2 regions of the Mycolicibacterium chubuense NBB4 genome follow, and region 2 is predicted to be linked to the other one. Evidence: predicted binding sites of a transcription regulator. Region 2 holds the regulator's gene; the other holds the start of a gene.
What was found. Region 2 encodes LexA, which represses DNA repair genes until DNA is damaged. Its sites were predicted from a motif close to CGAACANNTGTTCG; they were not measured.
Positions count from the first base shown of each region.

Region 1: MYCCH_RS23925 (HNH endonuclease signature motif containing protein) is a predicted target of LexA. The motif match lies at 4,086-4,099, and genes of this name have one in related genera.

Region 1 is NC_018027.1:5,123,532-5,133,546, forward strand. It holds gene MYCCH_RS23905 (MMPL/RND family transporter) at 1-39, opposite strand, end outside; gene MYCCH_RS23910 (MmpS family transport accessory protein) at 36-476, opposite strand; gene MYCCH_RS23915 (ATP-dependent DNA ligase) at 673-1,749, shown strand; gene MYCCH_RS23920 (LLM class F420-dependent oxidoreductase) at 1,812-2,687, shown strand; gene MYCCH_RS23925 (HNH endonuclease signature motif containing protein) at 2,705-4,072, opposite strand; gene MYCCH_RS23930 (diol dehydratase reactivase ATPase-like domain-containing protein) at 4,188-5,879, opposite strand; gene MYCCH_RS23935 (diol dehydratase small subunit) at 5,909-6,244, opposite strand; gene MYCCH_RS23940 (propanediol/glycerol family dehydratase large subunit) at 6,241-8,493, opposite strand; gene MYCCH_RS23945 (APC family permease) at 8,503-10,015, opposite strand, start outside.
Region 2 is NC_018027.1:2,201,937-2,211,951, reverse strand. It holds gene MYCCH_RS10490 (proteasome assembly chaperone family protein) at 1-148, shown strand, start outside; gene MYCCH_RS10485 (alpha/beta fold hydrolase) at 226-1,248, shown strand; gene MYCCH_RS10480 (PhzF family protein) at 1,281-1,967, shown strand; gene nrdR (transcriptional regulator NrdR) at 1,973-2,437, opposite strand; gene MYCCH_RS10470 (LysM peptidoglycan-binding domain-containing protein) at 2,602-2,940, opposite strand; gene lexA (transcriptional repressor LexA) at 3,302-4,018, shown strand; gene MYCCH_RS10460 (sunset domain-containing protein) at 4,033-6,174, opposite strand; gene MYCCH_RS10455 (acyl-CoA dehydrogenase family protein) at 6,349-7,521, opposite strand; gene MYCCH_RS10450 (molybdopterin-dependent oxidoreductase) at 7,652-9,988, shown strand; gene hflX (GTPase HflX) at 9,930-10,015, opposite strand, start outside.

The sequences.
Region 1 (10,015 bases), 2.7 Mb from region 2:
GACGAACACCGGACGCCGGGGCGAAAGCTGTTCGCTCATACGGATTTTACCAAGCAGTAGATGAACGGGTGGTATTCGTCGGTGGAGCGGTCGTCGCGCACTTGGCCGTCGACGACGACGCGGCAACGGAGATCGGACGCACCGGTGCCGGCCTGGGCGACGATGTTGGCCGACATCGACGGCAGCGTGGTGACGATCGTGAACGACCACGGCAACTGACCGTCCACGTGATGCGGCTGACCGTTCTCGTCGAGGTAGTCGACGCTGACCGGACCGTTGGACGAGGAGCTCGAGATCTCGTAGGTGATGTGCTTGGGGTTGAACGGATCCGTGAACCCGCCGGCGCCGGCTTCGGTGCCTCCCGACAGTTCATGGCCGCCGATGTCCCCGCGGACACGAAGAACCGCGTAGGCGCCGAGCGCGACCACCACCACGAGGAGCAGTGGTATCCAGGCCCTCGTTGAAGCCCTCGCCAACTTCCCCAACACCCCGACCGTCCTCCTCGAACTCGCCTTCGATAGACGGAACTCGAGTTCCGTCTATGCGACGGCGAGAACTGTACCGCGTCCGCGCTCGAGTTCGCTCATCGCCGTCTCGTTCCCTTGTGTTGCGGCGTCGGGGCGGCGACAGGGCGGCGACAGGGCGGCGGCGGGGCAGTCGACAATGGCAGCGATGAAGCTTCCTGTGATGCCGCCGGTCTCGCCGATGCTGGCGAAGCCGGTCGCAGAGATGCCGCCGGACGCGTCCTACGAGCCCAAGTGGGACGGTTTCCGGTCGATCCTGTTCCGCGACGGCGACGATGTGGAGCTGGGCAGCCGCAACGAGCGCCCGATGACGAGGTACTTCCCGGAACTGGTCGACGCGGCCCGCACGGAGTTGCCACCGCGCTGCGTGATCGACGGAGAGATCGTGATCGCCACCCCCGAAGGGCTCGACTTCGAGGCGCTGCAACTGCGTCTGCATCCCGCCGCGTCGCGGGTACGGTTGCTGGCCGGCCAGACGCCGGCGTCGTTCATCGCGTTCGATCTGCTCGCGCTCGACGACTGCGACTACACGTCGCGGCCCTTCGGTGAGCGGCGGGCGGCGCTGGTCGAGACGTTGGCCGGTTCCGGGCCGACCATTCACGTCACCCCGGCGACCACCGACATCAGAATCGCGCGGCGCTGGTTCTCCGAGTTCGAGGGCGCCGGCCTCGACGGCATCATCGCCAAACCGCTGAATCTGACCTACCAGCCGGACAAGCGGGTGATGTTCAAGGTCAAACACCAGCGCACCGCCGACTGCGTGGTCGCCGGGTACCGGCTGCACAAGTCGGGCGACGACGCGATCGGCTCGCTGCTGCTCGGGCTCTACACCGACGGCGGCGCTCTGGCGTCGGTGGGAGTCATCGGCGCGTTCCCGATGGCGACGCGGCGCGCGCTCTTCACCGAGTTGCAGCCGCTGGTGACGACCTTCGACGACCACCCGTGGAACTGGGCGGCGCAGGCGGCTGCCGATCCCGCGCTGGCGCGCAGATACGGTGTCGGCTCGCGGTGGAACGCCGGCAAGGACCTGTCGTTCGTGCCGTTGCGGCCCGAGCGCGTCGTCGAGGTGCGTTACGACCACATGGAAGGCAAAAGGTTCCGTCACACAGCGCAGTTCAACCGCTGGCGACCGGACCGCGACCCGCGCTCGTGCACCTACGCCCAGCTCGAGCAGCCGCTGACGTTCCGTCTGGATGACATCGTGCCGGGACTTGGCCGTCCTTGACAGCGGGAGCGAGTTCCTGCCAACCGGGAATGGCGGGTCACCGCGAGGTCTTGTAGCCAAGCATGGACCTCGGAATACACGTACCGATCTTCGACATCGACGGCGGAACCACGGCGATTGCGGGCGAGTTGGCCCGGGTCGGATCCGCAGTGGAGGAGTCCGGCGCCACCTGGCTGTCGTTCATGGACCACTTCTTCCAGATCGAGCCCACCGGGTTGCCGGCGGAGTCGCACATGCTCGAGGGCTACACCACGTTGGGCTTCCTCGCCGCGCACACGTCGACGGTCAGCCTGGGCCTGCTCGTCACCGGTGTCACCTACCGGCACCCGGGCCTGCTCGCCAAGACCGTCACCACCCTGGACGTGCTCTCCGGTGGTCGTGCGGTCCTGGGCATCGGGGCCGCGTGGTTCGAGCGGGAACACCGCGGCCTGGGAGTGCCGTTCCCGCCGATCGCGGAGCGCTTCGAACGTCTCGAGGAGACGCTGCAGATCTGCGATCAGATGTGGGATCCGGACAACAACGGTTCCTTCGACGGGACGCACTACCACCTCGAGGAGACGCTGTGCTCGCCGCAGCCGATCAACCGCCCGAAGGTGATGATCGGCGGGGGCGGTGAACGCAAGACGCTGCGGCTGGTGGCTCAGTACGGCGATGCCTGCAACCTGTTCGCCAGTTCGCCCGACGACGTGGCCCACAAGCTCGAGGTGCTGCGTCGGCACTGCGACGTCGCCGGTCGCGATTACGGCACCATTCGCAAGACGGTGATGGTCAACAATCCGCGGCCCACGCCCGAAACCCGTGACGAATTCGTCCGGGCCATGGCTGATTACGCCGCGATCGGTGTCGACACCGTGATCGTCACGCCCACGACCGGGTCGCCCGCGGCATGGATCGAAGGCATGACACCCGCGGTGAAGCAGCTCGCCGAATTGGGCTGAGCGGGCGATTGTTTCGCTCATCCGTCGGGGTCGCCGCGAAGCAGTTCGTCGGGCTGGTGGGCGCGGTTGACGCCGGGTGATGAGGTGCCGTCGGTCCAGGCGAGGCGGCCGCGCTCCGTGACAGCCGCGGTCCAGTGGCCGTCGGTGAGCAGTTTGTGGTCCGGGCCGCAGGCGAAGTACAGCACGTCGGCGTCGGTGCGGCCGCCGCGGGCCCAATCGGTGCTGTGGTGGACCTCGCTGTGGTAGCCGGGTTCCAGGCAGCCGGGCCGGGTGCAACCGCCGTCGCGTGAGTAGCAGATGATGCGCTGATCGGTGGTGGCGATGCGAGTCTGACGCCCCAGATACAGCGGCCGGTCGCTGTGATCGTCGAACACGGCGAGGTAGTGGATGGCGTCGGTGGCCATCCGGATCAGGTCCCGCATCGGCAGCGCGGTGTTGCCGCCGGTGCGCGCCGGCGCGGGCATCGACACGTCCGGATTCGTCGCGGCATGCGCGGCCTGGTTGAGCTCGGCCAGCGTGGTGCGCGCGATCACGGTGACCGGATGGCCGCGGTGAGAGCCCATCTGCCCGGAGGACAGGGCGGTCTTGAGCCCGAGCTTGACGCCGTCGTGGCAGCGTTGACTCGGTGTGCGGTCGTCGGGAGTGTTCTCGATGCTCCCGTCGGGGAGGTGACGGCCGGGGCGGACCGCAGCCGAGCAGGCTTCGATGTAGGCGCGGTTTTCCGGGTCGACCCAACCCCAGAGCTTGCTCATCCCGTCGGGGCCTTGCGCACCCAGGTGGAGTCCACGGCGGCGGGCCCGGTCGGCTTCGTCGTAGTGCCCGTCGGGGTTGAACACCTCGTCGAGGCGCTTACCGACTTCTTTGACGAAATCGGCGTCTTGCTTGGCTGATTCGCGCACCAAGGTGGCTTCGACGTCCTCGCGGTCGACCGCTGAGGTGGCCGATGGCAGTTTGTCCATGGTGGTGGTGATCGCGCGCAGGTGGTCTTCGCCCAGCGTTCCGGCGGCGAGTGCGTCGGCCACCACCGGCAGTAGGGGAGGCAGGGCAGGGCCGGAGAGTTGGCGGCGCGCGCACACCTTGGCGGCGGTCTTGAAGCGGCGGGTCACCTCGCGTACCGGGATACGCAGTCTGGCGGCCAGCCGGGGTTTGACCATCGGGGCCATCGCGGCCTCGTCGGGCGGATCGGCGATCTGGCCGAAGGTCCGGTACATCAGTGCGCGGTTACGCCGCTCCTGGGTTTCCAGCCGCTCGGCCATCTCCATCCGGAACCGGGAACCGACCGTGTCGCAGGGCAGGTCGGTCATCTCGGCGTAGGCGGCGTCGACCTGGTCCAGCAACGTGCTGAACCGCTCTCGCGCCGCCGCGCCGGTGACGAACGAACCCATGACGCCACGCTATCGAACGCACGTGCGAAAGCGGCTACGTGCGAGCGGCCGCAGCGCAATCTGTGGATGAAACCGGCATTGGGGATAACTCAAGCGCAGGCGATCGCAGGCCTGCCTACTGCTTCGCGTACATAGCGGTCAGGCCGGCGGCCACCGCGAATCGCGGGCCGTGCACACCGTCGATGTTGGCGCGCCCCACCACCACCGGCACGCCCCGCAGCGCCTCACCGACCGTGCGCATGAGTTCGTCGTCGAGCGCGCCGCCGCCGGCGAGCACCAGCGCGGTCGGCGGCTCGTCGAACGCGGCCAGGCAGCGCGCGATGTTCGCCGCGACCGTCTCCTGCTTGATCGCCAGCCGCAGACTCCGCCACTCTTCGGCGGCGAGCCGATTGGAGAACGGGACCAGGCCGGCGCTGCCCCGTGTGCACAGCCGGCCGATCGCGTCGTGTGACGCCGGCGAGTCGAGGAATACCCGCCGCCCGTCCTCCTCGTGCGCGACGTGCGGCCCCTCGACCCGAACGGCCGGTGTCCGTTTGACCGCCTCCGCCAGCGCCCGCGGGATGCCCAGCACCCTGGCGACGGCGACGGTGATCGACTCCCCCGCACCCGCCGCGACCACCGTGCGTTCGGTGCCGATGAGATCGACTGTGCCGCCGCCGATGTCGCACACCACCGCCCCGGGCGGAATGCCGGGCGTGGTGCGTGCGCCCCAGGCCGCCGCCTCCGGCTCCGTCGCGAGGGTCGTGGCCCGCCTGCCGGTCAGCTCCTCCAGCGTCGCCGCCGCATCGGCGGCCTCCTCCGCCGCGAGCAGTGCGACGACGGTGCCCTGCGCGTCGGCGACGCCGCGGCGCAGCCACGCGCCGTTGTCGATCGACGCGAGGTCGGTGAAGAACGCGTCGTGCACGGCGAGGCCGTCCACGGCGGTCGGCACCGAACGCAGGCGGACCTGCCGGACGCACCCGGGCACCGAGCGACGCAGGACGGCATGGGCCTGGGCGGGTGAAAACCTCGATGTCTCTCCATTGACGCCGATCTCGACGTAGTCGTCGTCCGGGGCGGGCGGCGGTGGTGGGGAGGTTCGGCGGGTCACCGCGATGGCCGCGGAATCAGCGAGCTCCCTGCAGAATTCGGCGACGTCCACCAGGCTGTCGGCCGGCAGGCCCAGTGCCGCCGACAGTGCGATCGGGTCGGCCATCGCGCGGTAAGCCCGCCCCTCCTCGACCACCTCGACCGCCACCAGCGCGCCGGGTTCCAGGTCGGCGACATCGGCCTCGTCGACCACGGGCACGTCGATCGGTATCCGGTTCCGGATCAGCACCGCGTCGTCCTGGGCGGCCAGCACACCCACTATGTGCCAGCCACGGTCGACCGCCGCGCTGATCTCCCGGGCGGCCACTTCGAAGTCCGTGGCGTCGTCCACGGAGACGACGACGGGACCGCCGGCCGCCGACGCGGTCAGGTCTGCGAGCCGAACATGGCTGCCGACGCCGTATCCCGCGCCGGCGGGAGTGCTGGCGTCCGGCCGTCGCAGGCTGCGCACGGGTGAGGACGGCGAGTACCCCGGCGGTATCGGCGCCGTCGCGGTGTCCACCGGGCGCAGCGAGGACAGCAGCAGCTCATCGGCGCGCACGCCGGCATCGACCTCGATCCTGTGCAGCAGCGCCGCCGCGGCCTGCAGCGACTCGACGCTGCCCTTGCGTCCGCGGGTGGGCGCCTGCCCGTGCGCGATCGTAAAGACGACTCCGGATCGCACACGGGCCAGCACGATTTCGGTCGTGTGGTTACCGACGTCGATCCCGGCGACCACTGGATCCGATGACCGGCTCGCCGGTGTCGTCAACGCAACAGGCCCCGGCGCGTATAGGCGGCGGCGGCCTGCTCGACGAGCGCCGCACACCGCGAGGCTCCGCGCGCCACGAGCGACGCCCGCAACTCCTCGAGTTCGGCGGCGGTCGAGCGGTACGGGCGCAGGGCTTCGTACAGCGCCATCACGTCCTCATCGTCGATCGTCGCCAGTTCGGCCGCCCGCAGGAAGTTCTCGGCCAGCTGCGGGTTGCCACCCTCCTCGGCGACGACGGCCTGGTGCGCCAGCGCGGCGGGATCCATTCGCAGGTCTGCCAGACCCAGCTTGCCGTCGACGGCGTTGCCGATGGTCACGTCCCTGTCGCTCATGGATATTCGACCTTCACGGTCATCGGCGGTTTGCCCGGTTCGGACGCCTCGCGTTCCAGCGCCACCAGTGCGACCGCCCTGGCGTGATAGCGCGCCGAGATCGACTCGTCGGTGCCACCGGTGAAGATCGGCACCGGCGCCATGCCCTTGGCGTGACGCGCGGCGTTCTTGCCCAGTTCGCGGTACATCCTCGCCGTGAGCAGCGGTGCGACACTGAACAGCTCGAGGTTCGCCAGCGGCGCCAGGTCGCGGCGGTGGATCAGGGCGGTTCCCTTGCCCTGCAATCCGATTCCGATCCCGGAGCCCGAGAGGCGGGCAGCGGTGAGGCCGATGAGCCCGACGTCGATGGTGGAGCGCACGCGCACCGTCCTCGCGACGCAGCCCTCCTCCTCGAGGCCGGCCGAGATCTGGCGCAGCACTTCACCGATCGTGAGACCGCACAGACTGAGCCACACCGTGTCACCCCACGCCGGTGACAGCCCGATGCACACCTCGCGCGGATCGCTTCCCTGCCGCGCCTCCTCGATGTCGGTGACGACGACGTGCCCGCGGTGCTCGACCTGGTCGGCCGTCAGTTCGGCACTGCTGCGCGCCTGCCGGATCGCGTCGATCTCGGCGCGCCGCTGCTCGGTGAGCGCGTAACCCGTTGCCGGACCGGCATAGTCGTTGGGGTCGGTCAGCTTGGACAGCACGCGGAACTGATCGTCGAAGATCGCCGACGTCTGCAGCTGGTCGCCGCGCAGACGCTCCCGGGTCAGCGTCGTGATGGCCTCGGCCTCCTCGACGTAGCCGGTGCGGTGCAACGATGCGATCACGTCGAACACCGTCAGCTGTCTGGCCTCGATCGAGGCCGCCGCCTCGGCCACCATCTTGGGATGCCCGGCCGGCAGGTCACGCGATCCGTTGGCGGACACGACTTCTTCGACGCGGGAGTCGTCGTAGTCGGCCAGTCCGAGGTCGCGGTAGACGGCCTGGACCGCGGTCGCGGCACGGCGGCGCACGGCTTCCAGACGTTCGGGTGACACCGTGCGCAGGCCTCCGTCGGCACCCCAATCCCGTTGCAGCACCAGGAAGTCGTCCATGTCGTCGGAGTTGAAGTTCGACAGCGCGAACGCGTTGTCGTAGCGCGGAATCGAACCGAACCCGGAGAAGATGAAGTCGGCTCCGGCGAGCAGCACGGGCAGGGTGTGGGCACTGCGCCGGATGTCGGACTCGGAGATCAGGTTGTCGTTGCCCGCGCAGGACTCGAGGTCGCGCATCATCACCATCAGGTTCTCGGCGAGCAACTCTTTCATGCCCTCGGGCACCGACGCCACCACGCCCACGCCGTCGATGCCGCCGTTCTGCACACCCTGGGAGCCCAGTGCGCGCGCCAGCGACACGCACCGCGACTCCAGATACAGGATCGAGCACTTCTCCGCCGCGCCCATCAGCACCTCGGCGCCGCCGCCGCTCGTCACGCGCATCTTCAGCCCGCGCGAGGCGTACGCCGACGTCAGGATCGCCTTGCTGAACGGGGTGTCGTCGCCGTCGACGAAAACCTGCTCGGTGCCGTAGATCGAGATGGTTTCGGCATAACTGGTCAGTCCGCGCAGGCCGAGTCGCAGCTCGAGCGCCTCCTCGATGGAGCACTGTGCCATCGCACCGGGCGTGCCGACCTGCGAACCGATCAGCAGCGCGACCGCGTTCGACGGCGCGTCGCCCAGCACCGGCACCGTCGTCTCGACTTCGCGGAAGCCGTACGCGACGGCGCTGGCCGCGTCCGCGGCGATGAGCAGCGGGTCGTCGAGCTGATTGGTGACGTGCGCCTGATTGCTCGGGGTCCGGCGGGCACGCATCTTGGCCATCGCCATCTGCATCTCCACCGGGGACATCAGCGCGACCACACGGGCCAGCTTCGCGGGGGTGGTACCGCCGATCAGCCGAACCACCTCCGCCCGAGGCACATTGACATCGACGGCCATCCGGGCCAGCGCCGCGTCGTCGAGAGCCATCGCCTCCTCGGCGACCGCGAGATCGATCCCGTACCGGGCGATGAACTCGTCGATGACGTCGAACTCGGCGGCGCCTTTGCCGTCGAGTTCTGTGACATAGGGCCCACCGTCACCCCACTGAACGACCAGCGACGGGGAGGGGTCATGGGAGCTGTGCATCGCGACGAGCCCGAGGCCCGGGTCGGCGACGCTGAACCCGTCGAGGTTGACCGGTTTCGAGTTCAGAACCCGAAACCGGCCCAACTCGTCTGCCAAGAAGGCCTCCTAGTCGCGGATCTCGTTGTCTTCGTAGACGATCCGGCCGATCAGCTCGTAGCGGTCCTTGTCCCTGAACTTGAAGTACAGCGCGAGGAGAGCACCGAATGCGAACACCCCGACCACGATCCACGGTGTCAGCTTGAACAGCAACGTGCCCGACGCAGCGCCGGCTGCGGCGTCCTTGTGCTCCCACAGCAGATACACCACGTAGAGCATCCCGATACCGCCGAGCAGCGGCGCCAGGAACGTCTTGAACCAGTGTGCGCTGGACGGATGGTTCTTGTGGAAGTGGAAATACGCGACGACGGAGAAGGCACAGAGCGACTGCACGATCAAGATCGCCATCGTGCCGAGGATCGCGAGCAGCGTGTACATGTGGATGTACGGATCCATGCCGGCGAAGAAGAACGCCAGGATCAGCACCAGAGTGATGCCCGTCTGCACGAACGACGCGATGTGCGGCGAGCCGTGATGCTTGTGGGTGGCGCCGAGCGTCTTCTGCAGACCGGCGTGCAGGCCCTCGCGCCCCATCGCGTACAGGTAGCGCGACGCGCAGTTGTGGAATGCCATGCCGCAGGCGAACGAACCCGTCACCAGCAGGATGTTGAACAGCGTGATCGCCCACTCGCCGTAGGTGCTTCGCACCGGGCCGAAGAAGATCTCCGAGGACGTGTCGGCGCTCTGCGCCAGGTCGACGGCCTGCTTCGGGCCGGTGCCGGCAATCGCCATCCAGGAGACCAGGACGTAGAAGATGCCGACGCCGAGAACGGCGATCATCGTGGCCCGCGGGATGATCTTCTTGGGGTCCTTGGACTCCTCGCCGTACATCGCGGTCGACTCGAACCCGACCCACGACCAGAACGCGAAGAACAGGCCGAGGCCGGCACTGGCACCCGCGATCGCGGCCGGTTGGAACGCGCCGACCGGATTGAGGATCTGCCCCACGGCGAACCCGTCCGGACCGCCGCCCTTGACGGCCACCGCGATCGCGCCGAGCGACAGCATCACGATCTCGGTGATCAGGAACACCCCGAGCACCTTCGCCGTCAGGTTCACGTCGAAGTAGGTCAGGATGCAGTTCAGCGTGAGCATCAGCAGCGCGGGGATCAGCCAGTGGACGTGGATGCCCAGCTGGCTGTCGAACAGGTTCTGGAAGAAGAACGCGAAGATGCCGATCAGCGATCCTTCGAACACGACGTAAGCCATCGTGATGATCAGGCCGCTGGCCATGCCGATCACCCGGCCCAGGCCGTGGGAGATGTACCCGTAGAAGGCGCCGGTGGAGGTGATGTGCTTGGCCATGGTGGCGTAGCCGATCGCGAACAAGCCCAGCACGATCGTGGCCACGAGGTAGCCGGCCGGTGCGTGCGCGCCGTTTCCGAAGCCGACGGCGATCGGCACGTTGCCGACCATCGCCGTGATCGGCGCGGCGGTGGCGACCGCCATGAAGATGACGCCGAAGGTGCCTACGGCGTTGCGCTTGAGTCGTTGGACGGAGTCTGTGGATTTCTGCTGGCCG
Region 2 (10,015 bases):
CGTTGCCGCTCAGGAGAACCGGTCCCTGCTGGCGCGCGATGAAGAGCTGCCCAGCGGTGAGGAACTCGGGGCCGAGTTCGAACGGTTCCTCGCCCAGCAGGCCGGCGAATACCGGAAGGACAAGGAGGATCCCGGGGAGGCCGGCTAGCCGTTCCCGGACCTCCGGGCTGCCATCCGTCCCGACGACGAATTGGGCGATATGACCGCGACACGTGAGTTCGAGCGATGACCGAACGCAAGCCGAACCTGCGCCCCGTGCGGGAACTCACCCCGACGCTGGAGTACCGCACCATCCACGGATATCGCCGGGCGTACCGGGTGGCGGGCTCGGGACCGGCGATCCTGCTGATCCACGGGATCGGCGACAACTCCACGACGTGGAGCACCGTGCAGACCACGCTGGCGCAGCGCTTCACCGTGATCGCGCCCGATCTGCTGGGTCACGGCAGGTCCGACAAGCCCCGCGCGGACTACTCCGTCGCCGCCTACGCGAACGGCATGCGCGATCTGCTCAGCGTTCTGGGCATCGACACGGTCACCGTGGTCGGCCACTCCCTCGGCGGCGGGGTGGCGATGCAATTCGCCTACCAGTTCCCCCAACTCGTCGAGCGACTGATCCTGGTCGGCGCCGGCGGAGTGACCAAGGACGTCAACATCGCGCTGCGGGTGGCGTCCCTGCCGATGGGCAGTGAGGCACTGGCGCTGCTGCGTCTGCCGCTGGTACTGCCGGCACTGCAGGCCCTCGGCAGGCTCGGCGGGTCGCTGTTCGGTTCCACCGGCATGGGCCGTGACATTCCCGACGTGCTGCGCATTCTCGCCGACCTGCCGGAGCCCACCGCATCCTCGGCCTTCGCCCGGACGCTTCGAGCCGTGGTGGATTGGCGCGGTCAGGTCGTCACGATGCTCGATCGCTGTTATCTGACGCAATCCGTCCCGGTCCAATTGATCTGGGGTAGCGGCGATTCGGTGATCCCGATCAGCCACGCCCGGATGGCCCACGCCGCGATGCCGGGTTCGCGATTGGAGGTCTTCGACGGTTCGGGCCATTTCCCGTTCCACGACGACCCGGACCGCTTCGTCGAGGTGGTGGAGAAGTTCATCGATTCGACCGAACCCGCTGTCTACGACCAGGACTACCTTCGCGGACTGCTGCGCGCGGGCATCCGCGAAGGTGCCATCTCGGGACCCGTGGACACGCGCGTCGCGGTGCTCGACGCGATGGGCGCCGACGAACGCAGCGCCACCTGACCCGTCGGCGGCCGACGACGTAGCATCGGCGCATGGCCATCGACGTGACAGTGTTGCGCGTTTTCACCGACCGGGAGGGCAGGCACGGCAACCCTCTGGGCGTCGTGGACTCTTCCGCCGTGAGCCCGGCGGACCGTCAGCGCATCGCCACCCAATTGGGTTACAGCGAAACGATTTTCGTCACCGTCCCAGAAGAAGGGGCGCACACCGCGCACGCCCGCATCCATACCCCCACCACCGAGCTGCCTTTCGCCGGGCACCCGACCGTGGGGGCATCCTGGTGGCTGAAGGATCGTGGCACACCGATCAAGACGCTGCAGGTTCCCGCGGGTGTCGTGCAAGTCGGCTACACCGATGAGTTGACTTCGGTGAGCGCGCGAGCGGAGTGGGCGCCGGACTTCTCGTTCTCCGAGCTGGCGTCCGTCGACGAGCTCGCGGCGGCCGACCCCGACGACTACACCGACGACGTCGAGCACTACCTGTGGACGTGGCTCGACAAGGACGCGGGCCGGATCCGGTCGCGGATGTTCGCCCCGCACCTCGGGATCCGAGAGGACGAGGCCACCGGCGCGGCGGCGGTGCGCATCACCGAACACCTCAGCAGCGACCTCACCATCGTGCAGGGTGCCGGATCGGTCATCGAGACAACGTGGAGCCCCGACGGTTGGGTTCGGGTGGCAGGACGGGTCGTCGACGACGGGCTGCGTCAGATCGACTGAGCCGTTCAGCCTTGCGTCGTCACTTCGCGATGCGCCCGCAGCGCCTCGATCTCGCGCTCGAAGTCCTCGGCAGACGAGAATGAGCGGTACACGGAGGCGAACCGGAGGTAGGCCACCTCGTCGAGGTCGCGCAGCGGACCGAGGATCGCGAGGCCGACCTCGTGGCTGGGCACCTCCGGCGAGCCCGTCGCCCGCACCGCGTCCTCGACCTTCTGCGCCAGCAGATTGAGCGCATCGTCGTCCACCTGCCGGCCCTGGCAGGCTCGGCGCACTCCCGTGACGACCTTCTCCCGGCTGAAGGGCTCGGTCACACCGCTGCGCTTGACCACTGCGAGCACCGCCGTCTCGACGGTGGTGAACCGCCGCCCGCACTCGGGGCACGACCTGCGCCGGCGGATGGCCTGACCCTCATCGGTCTCCCGGGAGTCGACCACCCGGGAATCCGGGTGACGGCAGAAAGGACAGTGCATCACCGCTCCTTCGCCGCACCGACAGACAACCGCTTCGAACGACTTCGAGCGTACCTGCGCGCTTCGGGGACGGCCGAGCGCCGGACCGATTGACATGGACCCGACCAGTGGGATCATCAGTGTGCCTGCGCGACAGGGTGACCGGAGTTCGCGCCGTCGACCGCTCAGCCGACCGGCGCGAGGAGCGTCTGACCGGCGTCCAGCGTGGCCGACTTCAGCTCGTTGAGCTCGCGGATGCGCTGGACGACGTCGGCGACCGGAGCGTCGGGCGCGACGCGCTGGGCGACCTGTTGCAGCGACTCGCCGGTCTGCACCTGGACGACCGCGAGGCGGCCGGGGATCTCGGCCTGGCGGCCGACCACCCCGCCGGCCTGGGCGACCAGGCCGAGCCACACCGTGATCCCCGCGGCGATCAGCGCCAGCACCACCGTGGTCGCGGGAGTGATCGGGCGCCGGCGATGCGAGGCGCGCGACACCAGCACTCCCGTGCCGCGATAGCGCATCGGCGCACCGTCGGGCCGGGACCGACCCGGCCGACGCGTCACGGCACGGGCGGGAATCTGCCGGGCCGCGGCGCGAGGGACCTCATGCCGAGGCTCGCATGCGAACTCGTCCCAGGTTTCGCGAGTGTGAAGAACTGTCATGATGCTGCCTTTCCGTCCGGCGCCGTTCGCTCGTGTGTTCGAACTGTAGTCGATCATGCGTTCGATGAATAGAACACGTGATCGAACTGTTGCGAACGCTAATGCAGGGCACCGACAAGTCGGTCGAGCCGCAAAACCGCCACGATCACGGCGGAGGCGGCGGCGACACGCCTCGAACACATGTTTGAACTCGTCGTGGGGTTGGGTTACATTCGGGCGTATGAGCGATGACAGCAGCGACAGCACGGCCGGCTCGGACCACGCAGGCGACTCCGGCGCGCGCCGCGAGCGCGGGACCGCTCTGACCGAACGTCAGCGGACCATCCTCGAGGTCATCCGCACATCCGTGACCACCCGCGGGTATCCACCCAGCATCCGGGAGATCGGCGACGCGGTCGGGCTGACATCGACCTCGTCGGTCGCCCATCAACTGCGCACGTTGGAGCGCAAAGGCTACCTACGGCGTGACCCCAACCGGCCCCGGGCTGTCGACGTGCGCGGCATCGACGACGCCGCACCGGCCGCGCCCACCACGGACGTCGCCGGATCGGACACGCTGCCCGAACCCACGTTCGTGCCGGTGCTCGGGCGGATCGCCGCCGGTGGGCCGATCCTGGCCGAGGAAGCCGTCGAGGACGTCTTCCCGCTGCCGCGCGAACTCGTCGGAGAGGGCTCGCTGTTCCTGCTCAAAGTCGTGGGCGACTCGATGGTCGACGCGGCGATCTGCGACGGTGACTGGGTGGTGGTCAGGCAGCAGAACGTCGCCGACAACGGCGACATCGTGGCTGCGATGATCGACGGAGAGGCCACCGTCAAGACGTTCAAGCGCACGCGCGGTCAGGTCTGGCTGATGCCCCACAATCCGGCCTTCGACCCGATCCCCGGCAATGACGCAGCCGTGCTCGGCAAGGTCGTGACCGTGATTCGCAAGATCTGACGGGCCGGCGAGGGCTACTCGCCGCGGACGAACCCGTTCGTGCGAGCCATCTCTTCGCTGGCGAACCAGATCTCGACGGGGGCTTCGGCGTAGTCGGCGCTGTCCGGCGCCCAATACAGACCCGATCGGGTGTCCGCCTTGATCGGGTATCCCTCGGGCATCTGACCACGATCATCGAGCGGCATGTGCAGGGCAGTCGCCTCGGGCGCGGGTTCGTCGACGTCGATGCGGGCGTGGCGGCCCGTGTCCGTCATGGCATCCCTTCCGGCGGCGACGAACGCCGCAGCGGGCGGCAGGAACGGCTCCCGGTCGGACTCGACGGCCCCAAGGCGGGGTTCAGTCGACTCCGCTTCAGTCGGCTCCGCTTCGACCGGCTCGGACTCGACCGGCTCAGGTTCGACTGACTCCGCTTCGACGGGCAGGGGTTCGACGAACTCCGGTTCGGCGATCGGCTCGGCCGCCACCTCGGACGCTGTCGGTATGCGTGTCGGCGCGGTGTCCACGGCGTCGGGGTTCTCGTCTTCGAGGTCGCCGCCCGCTGCCGCCTCCTCGGTATGCGGTTCGGCTCCCGCACCGCCGGCAGACGATCCCCAGAAGTTCAGCGGACCGGACCCGGCCTCGTCAGCGGCAGCCGGTGGCGCCGTCGACGCCAACGAACCGAGGCCCTCACGGGCATAGCGGTCGCCGAACATCGCGTCTTCCCGGCCCTCGTGTCCTGCCGGCGGCCCACCCGCCAGTGCGGGCTCGTATTCTCGGCCGTCTCTCGGCGCCAGGCCTGCGGGCGGCCCGAACAGGTCCCCCCCACCGCGATGGCGCCGGTTGCGTGCGACGGCGAAGGCCACGACGCCCAGCAGCAGCAGGACCGGGATGATCGCCAGCAGCCACCACCAGGTCCAGTGGGCGCCGGTGGTCTCTTTGCCGCGGTCGGAGGCCTGCGGTGTCGCCGCCGGCGCCTGAGGCCCCGGTACCTCCAGGCCCGCGAGCTGAGCCGCGAGATTGCCCGGCTCGGTACTGAACTTCTTGGTCGCCGTGTCGTACGAGACGGAGCCGCCGCCGAACTTCTGGTTGATCGTGTTGCCGTTCTGCGTCTGATCGGACACCGGCGCACCCAGCGCGCCGGTGGCCCCGCCGAGCTTCTCCCACGCCGCATGCATGGCGCCCCGCACGATCACCGCACCGTAGTCGGGCGTCCAGAAGATCACCGGCTTGTCGGCCGCTGCGAACGCGCTCATCCGACTCGACGGCGCCAAGCCGCCGTCGACCTCACCGGTGATGGGAAAACCCAGGTCGCCCTGCGGTCCCCCGACGCTCTCGTACTTGGCCAGCACCTGACCGGTGACGACGTTCGCGCCGGTGTCGGGGCTGTAGAAGATCTTGCCGTTGACGAAGTTCTGCCCGTAGCCCTTGTCGCCGATCTTGTACGGTTCACCGTCGGCGGCGCCCAACGGCCCGAGCGGGCCCCCCGCCGCCCGCCGCGCGGCGTTGATCGCCGAGACCGGATCGTCGGCAATCTGCAGGTCCGCCAGCTGGCCGGCCAGTTCCGGCGGCTGCGTGGTGAACTTCTTGGCGCGTGAGTCGTAGGAGATCTCACCGCCGGTGAACTTCTGGCTCACCACCGGTCCGTCGTAGGTCTCGTCCTCCGCGGGCACCCCCAGCACCCCGGAGGAGCCACCCAGCCGGTCCCACGCCGCGTTGACCGGTCCGCGCACCACGCGCGCGCCGGTGTCGGCAGTCCAGAAGATCACCGGGTTGTCCGGGGCGCTGAAGGTCGTGTTGCGACTGTCGGGGGCTCGGCCCGGGCCCTCGTCGATGGTGGGAAAGCCCAGATCGCTGTCCGCGGGACCACCGAGCGACTCGTACTTGTCCAGGATGGCGCCCTGCATCAGATGGGCTCCGGTGGCCGGGGTGAAGAAGGCCTTGCCCGAGGCGAAGTTCTGCGCGAACCCGGGACCGACCTGGTAGACGTCTCCCGACTTGGGGCCCCAGGGACCGGCGTCACCGCCGCTGGCCTGCCAGGCGGCGGTGATCGCGTCGTTGGCATCGACATCGGGCTGCGCGGCGGCGGACGGGGCGAACAGGAGCGTCGTGGCGACCCCCAGCAGCCCGATCGTCAGGCGACCGACCGTTCGTAGGCGCAACAGCGGCTGCCGGCTCATTCATCCTCCCCGCGGTCTGCGACTGGCTCCCCGGCGTCCTGTCGGAGAGTTCTGCGAAAATTACCGCGTCCGTTCACTCTGCGTCAGTGGACGGCGATTACCAAGGACCCTCGCCGGTTCCCGGGAAGATTGAACGCGGACGCCCACCGTCCGAGCGATGCCGACCGGCCGGTGCTAAACCCCCAGGCTGCGCCCGATGATCTCCTTCATGATCTCGGTGGTTCCGCCGTAGATCGTCTGGACGCGCGCATCGAGGTAGGCCCTGGCGACGGTGTACTCCCGCATGTAGCCGTAGCCGCCGTGCAGCTGCAGGCAGCGGTCGATGAGGTGCACCTGCTTCTCGGTCGAATACCACTTCGCCATCGCGGCCTGCTCGACGGTGAGCTTCTCGTCCAGGTGCAGCTTGATGAACTCGTCGACCATCATCCGGACCACGGTGGCCTCGGTGGACAGCTCGGCCAGCAGGAAGCGGCTGTTCTGCTGGCTACCGATCGGCTTGCCGAACGCCTTGCGCTCTTTGGCGTAGTCGAGGGTCTCGGCCAGCACGGCTTCCATCGCCGCGGCCGCCATGATCGCGATGCTGATGCGTTCCTGCGGCAGGTTCTGCATCAGATAGATGAAGCCCTGCCCTTCCTCACCGAGCAGGTTCTCCGCCGGCACCTTGACATCGGTGAACGACAGCTCCGCGGTGTCCTGGGCGTCCAGGCCGACCTTGTCGAGCTTGCGACCGCGCTCGAAGCCCTCCATGCCGCGCTCGACGACCAGCAGCGAGAAGCCCAGCGCGCCCTTGTCGGGATCGGTCTGCGCGACGACGATCACCAGATCGGAGTGGATGCCGTTGGTGATGAACGTCTTGGCGCCGTTGAGGACGTAGTGGTCGCCGTCCTTGACGGCGCGGGTCTTGATGCCCTGCAGGTCGCTGCCGGTGCCGGGCTCGGTCATCGCGATCGCGCTGATCAGTTCACCGCTGCAGAACTTCGGCAGCCAGCGCTGCTTCTGCTCCTCGGTGGCGAGCCGGATCAGGTACGGCGCCACGACGTCGTTGTGCAGGCTGAACCCGAGACCGCTGTAGCGGCCGGCGGTGATCTCCTCGGTGATGATCGTGTTGTAACGGAAGTCGTCGACGCCGCCGCCTCCGAACTCCTCCGGCACCGCCATACCGAGGAAGCCCTGCTTGCCCGCCTCGAGCCAGATATCGCGGTCGACCAGCTTGTCCTTCTCCCACTGCTCGTGGTGCGGCGCGACGTGCCGGTCGAGGAAGGTGCGGAAGGACTCGCGGAACATCTCGTGCTCGGGTTCGAAGAGCGTGCGTTGGTAGGCGATGACCGACTTGGCTTCCGAGCCCATGGAGCGTCCTTCCGAGGGTGGGTAGGCGAAGGGGTGAATGAGATCACTGTGACCGCCAAGGTACCCCATCCAACCGGATGGTTGGTCGAGGCGTCGGGCCTGCCTCCCGGTGCCACCTAGACTCGGAGCGGTGTGGCCGGCTTCGAGCAGCTTGACGCATTGGGGAGCTTTCACCGCCACAGTCGAATCCGGCGATCTCGCGTCGGTGACACCGCTCGAAGGCGACGCCGATCCCAGCGCCGCGCTGGGCAATCTGCCCGGTTCGGTCCGGCACGTCTCCCGGGTCACGACGCCCGCGGTGCGCCGCGGCTGGCTCGACGACGGTCCCGCACCGAGCACGCGGCGCGGCGCCGATCCGTTCGTCGCGGTCAGCTGGGACGAGCTCACCGACCTGCTGGCCACCGAGCTGCGGCGGGTCATCGACACCCACGGCAACGAGGCGATCTACGGCGGCTCCTACGGCTGGGCCAGCGCCGGCCGTTTCCACCACGCACAGAGCCAGGTGCATCGATTCCTCAATTGCCTTGGTGGCTATACCTTCTCGCGGCATTCCTACAGCCTGGGCGCCACCGGCGTGATCATGCCGCGGGTGGTGGGCACCCACGATGATCTGTTCAAGCGCTCGACGCAGTGGGACGTCATCGTCGAACACACCGATCTGATCGTGTGTTTCGGCGGCGTGGCGCTGAAGAACACCGGCGTCAACCACGGCGGCACCACCGCCCACCCGGCGCGGAACGCCCTGAACCGGTTCCGCGACCGCGGCGGCCGCATCGTGTCGTTCTCCCCGCTGCGCGACGACGTCGACGGACCGTGCGAGTGGTTCGCACCGGTGCCGGGCACGGACGTGGCGATCATGCTGGCGCTCGCCCACGTGCTGGCCACCGAGTCGCTGGCCGACCGAGAGTTCCTGGCCACCCACTGCACGGGATACGACCGGTTCGAACGCTATCTGCTCGGTCGCGACGACGGGGTGCCCAAGTCCCCGCAGTGGGCGGCGCCGATCTGCGGGTTGGCCGCCGAGGACCTCACCGCGCTGGCGCGGCGGATGGCCGACGGCCGCACGATCGTCACCGTCAGCTGGTCACTGCAACGCACCCGCTACGGCGAGCAGACGCCCTGGATGGGGGTGACGCTCGCGGCGATGCTGGGCCAGATCGGCCTTCCCGGAGGCGGATTCGGGCACGGTTACGGCTCGATGAACGAACCGGGACTGCCTCCGCTGCGCTGCACCCTGCCCAGGCTGCCGCAGGGCCTCAACCCGGTGACGTCGTTCATCCCGGTCGCGGCGGTGAGCGACATGCTGCTTCGGCCCGGAGAACCGTTCGACTACAACGGCCTTCGGCTCACCTATCCCGACATCAGGCTGGTGTACTGGGCCGGCGGCAACCCGTTCCACCATCACCAGAACATCCCGAGGTTGCGCCGGGCGCTGAGCCGGCCGGACACCGTCGTGGTCCACGACCCCTACTGGACTCCGATGTCCAAGCACGCCGACATCGTCGTGCCGTCGACGACGTTCGCCGAGCGCGACGACTTCTCCGGCTCGCGCAACGATCCCGTCCTGATGGCGATGCCGAAGCTGGTCGAGCCCCACGCTTCCTCCCGCGACGACTACGACACCTTCGCGGCGCTGTCGCGCCGACTCGGCGTCGGCGACGCGTTCACCGAAGGCCGCACATCCTGGCAGTGGCTCGGCCATCTCTACGAAACCTGGGCGCAGACCCTCGATTTCGATGTCCCGACGTTCGACGAGTTCTGGCAGGCGGGCGGGACCCGGCTTCCCGTCGAGGACGGGTTGACGCTGTTCGCCGACTTCCGGGCCGATCCGGTGCGGCACCGACTCGGCACCCGCAGCGGCCTGATCGAGATCTTCTGCGCCGACATCGACGCGTTCGGCTACGAGGACTGTGCCGGGCACCCGCGCTGGTTCGAACCGACGGAATGGCTCGGCGGCCCGCGCGCACGGCGCTACCCGCTGCACCTGCTGGCCAATCAGCCCGCTTCGCGGCTGCACAGCCAACTCGACGGCGGCGCTGCCAGCCAGAAGTCGAAAGTCAGTGGCCGGGAACCGATTCGGGTGAATCCGGCAGACGCCCGCACACGCGGCCTGGGCGACGGCGACGTGGTGCGGGTGTTCAACGACCGCGGCGCCTGCCTGGCCGGGGTGGTACTCGACGACCGGGTGCGTCCGCAGGTGGTGCAGTTGTCGACGGGGGCCTGGTTCGATCCGGCCGATCCCGCCGACGTCGACTCCCTGTGTCTGCACGGCAACCCGAACGTGCTCACCGACGACATCGGGACCTCGTCGCTGGCGCACGGCTGCAGCGGCGCGCACGCGCTGGTGGAGATCGAGAAGTACACGGGCACGCCGCCTGCGGTACGCGCGCACCGGCCGCCGGAAATGGTCAGTACGTCGCGAACTCGCTCAGCCCCGCCGCCAGCGCGACCGGCACCCGCGCCTTGATCCGGGTGCCCCGCTCGGTGTGCTCGG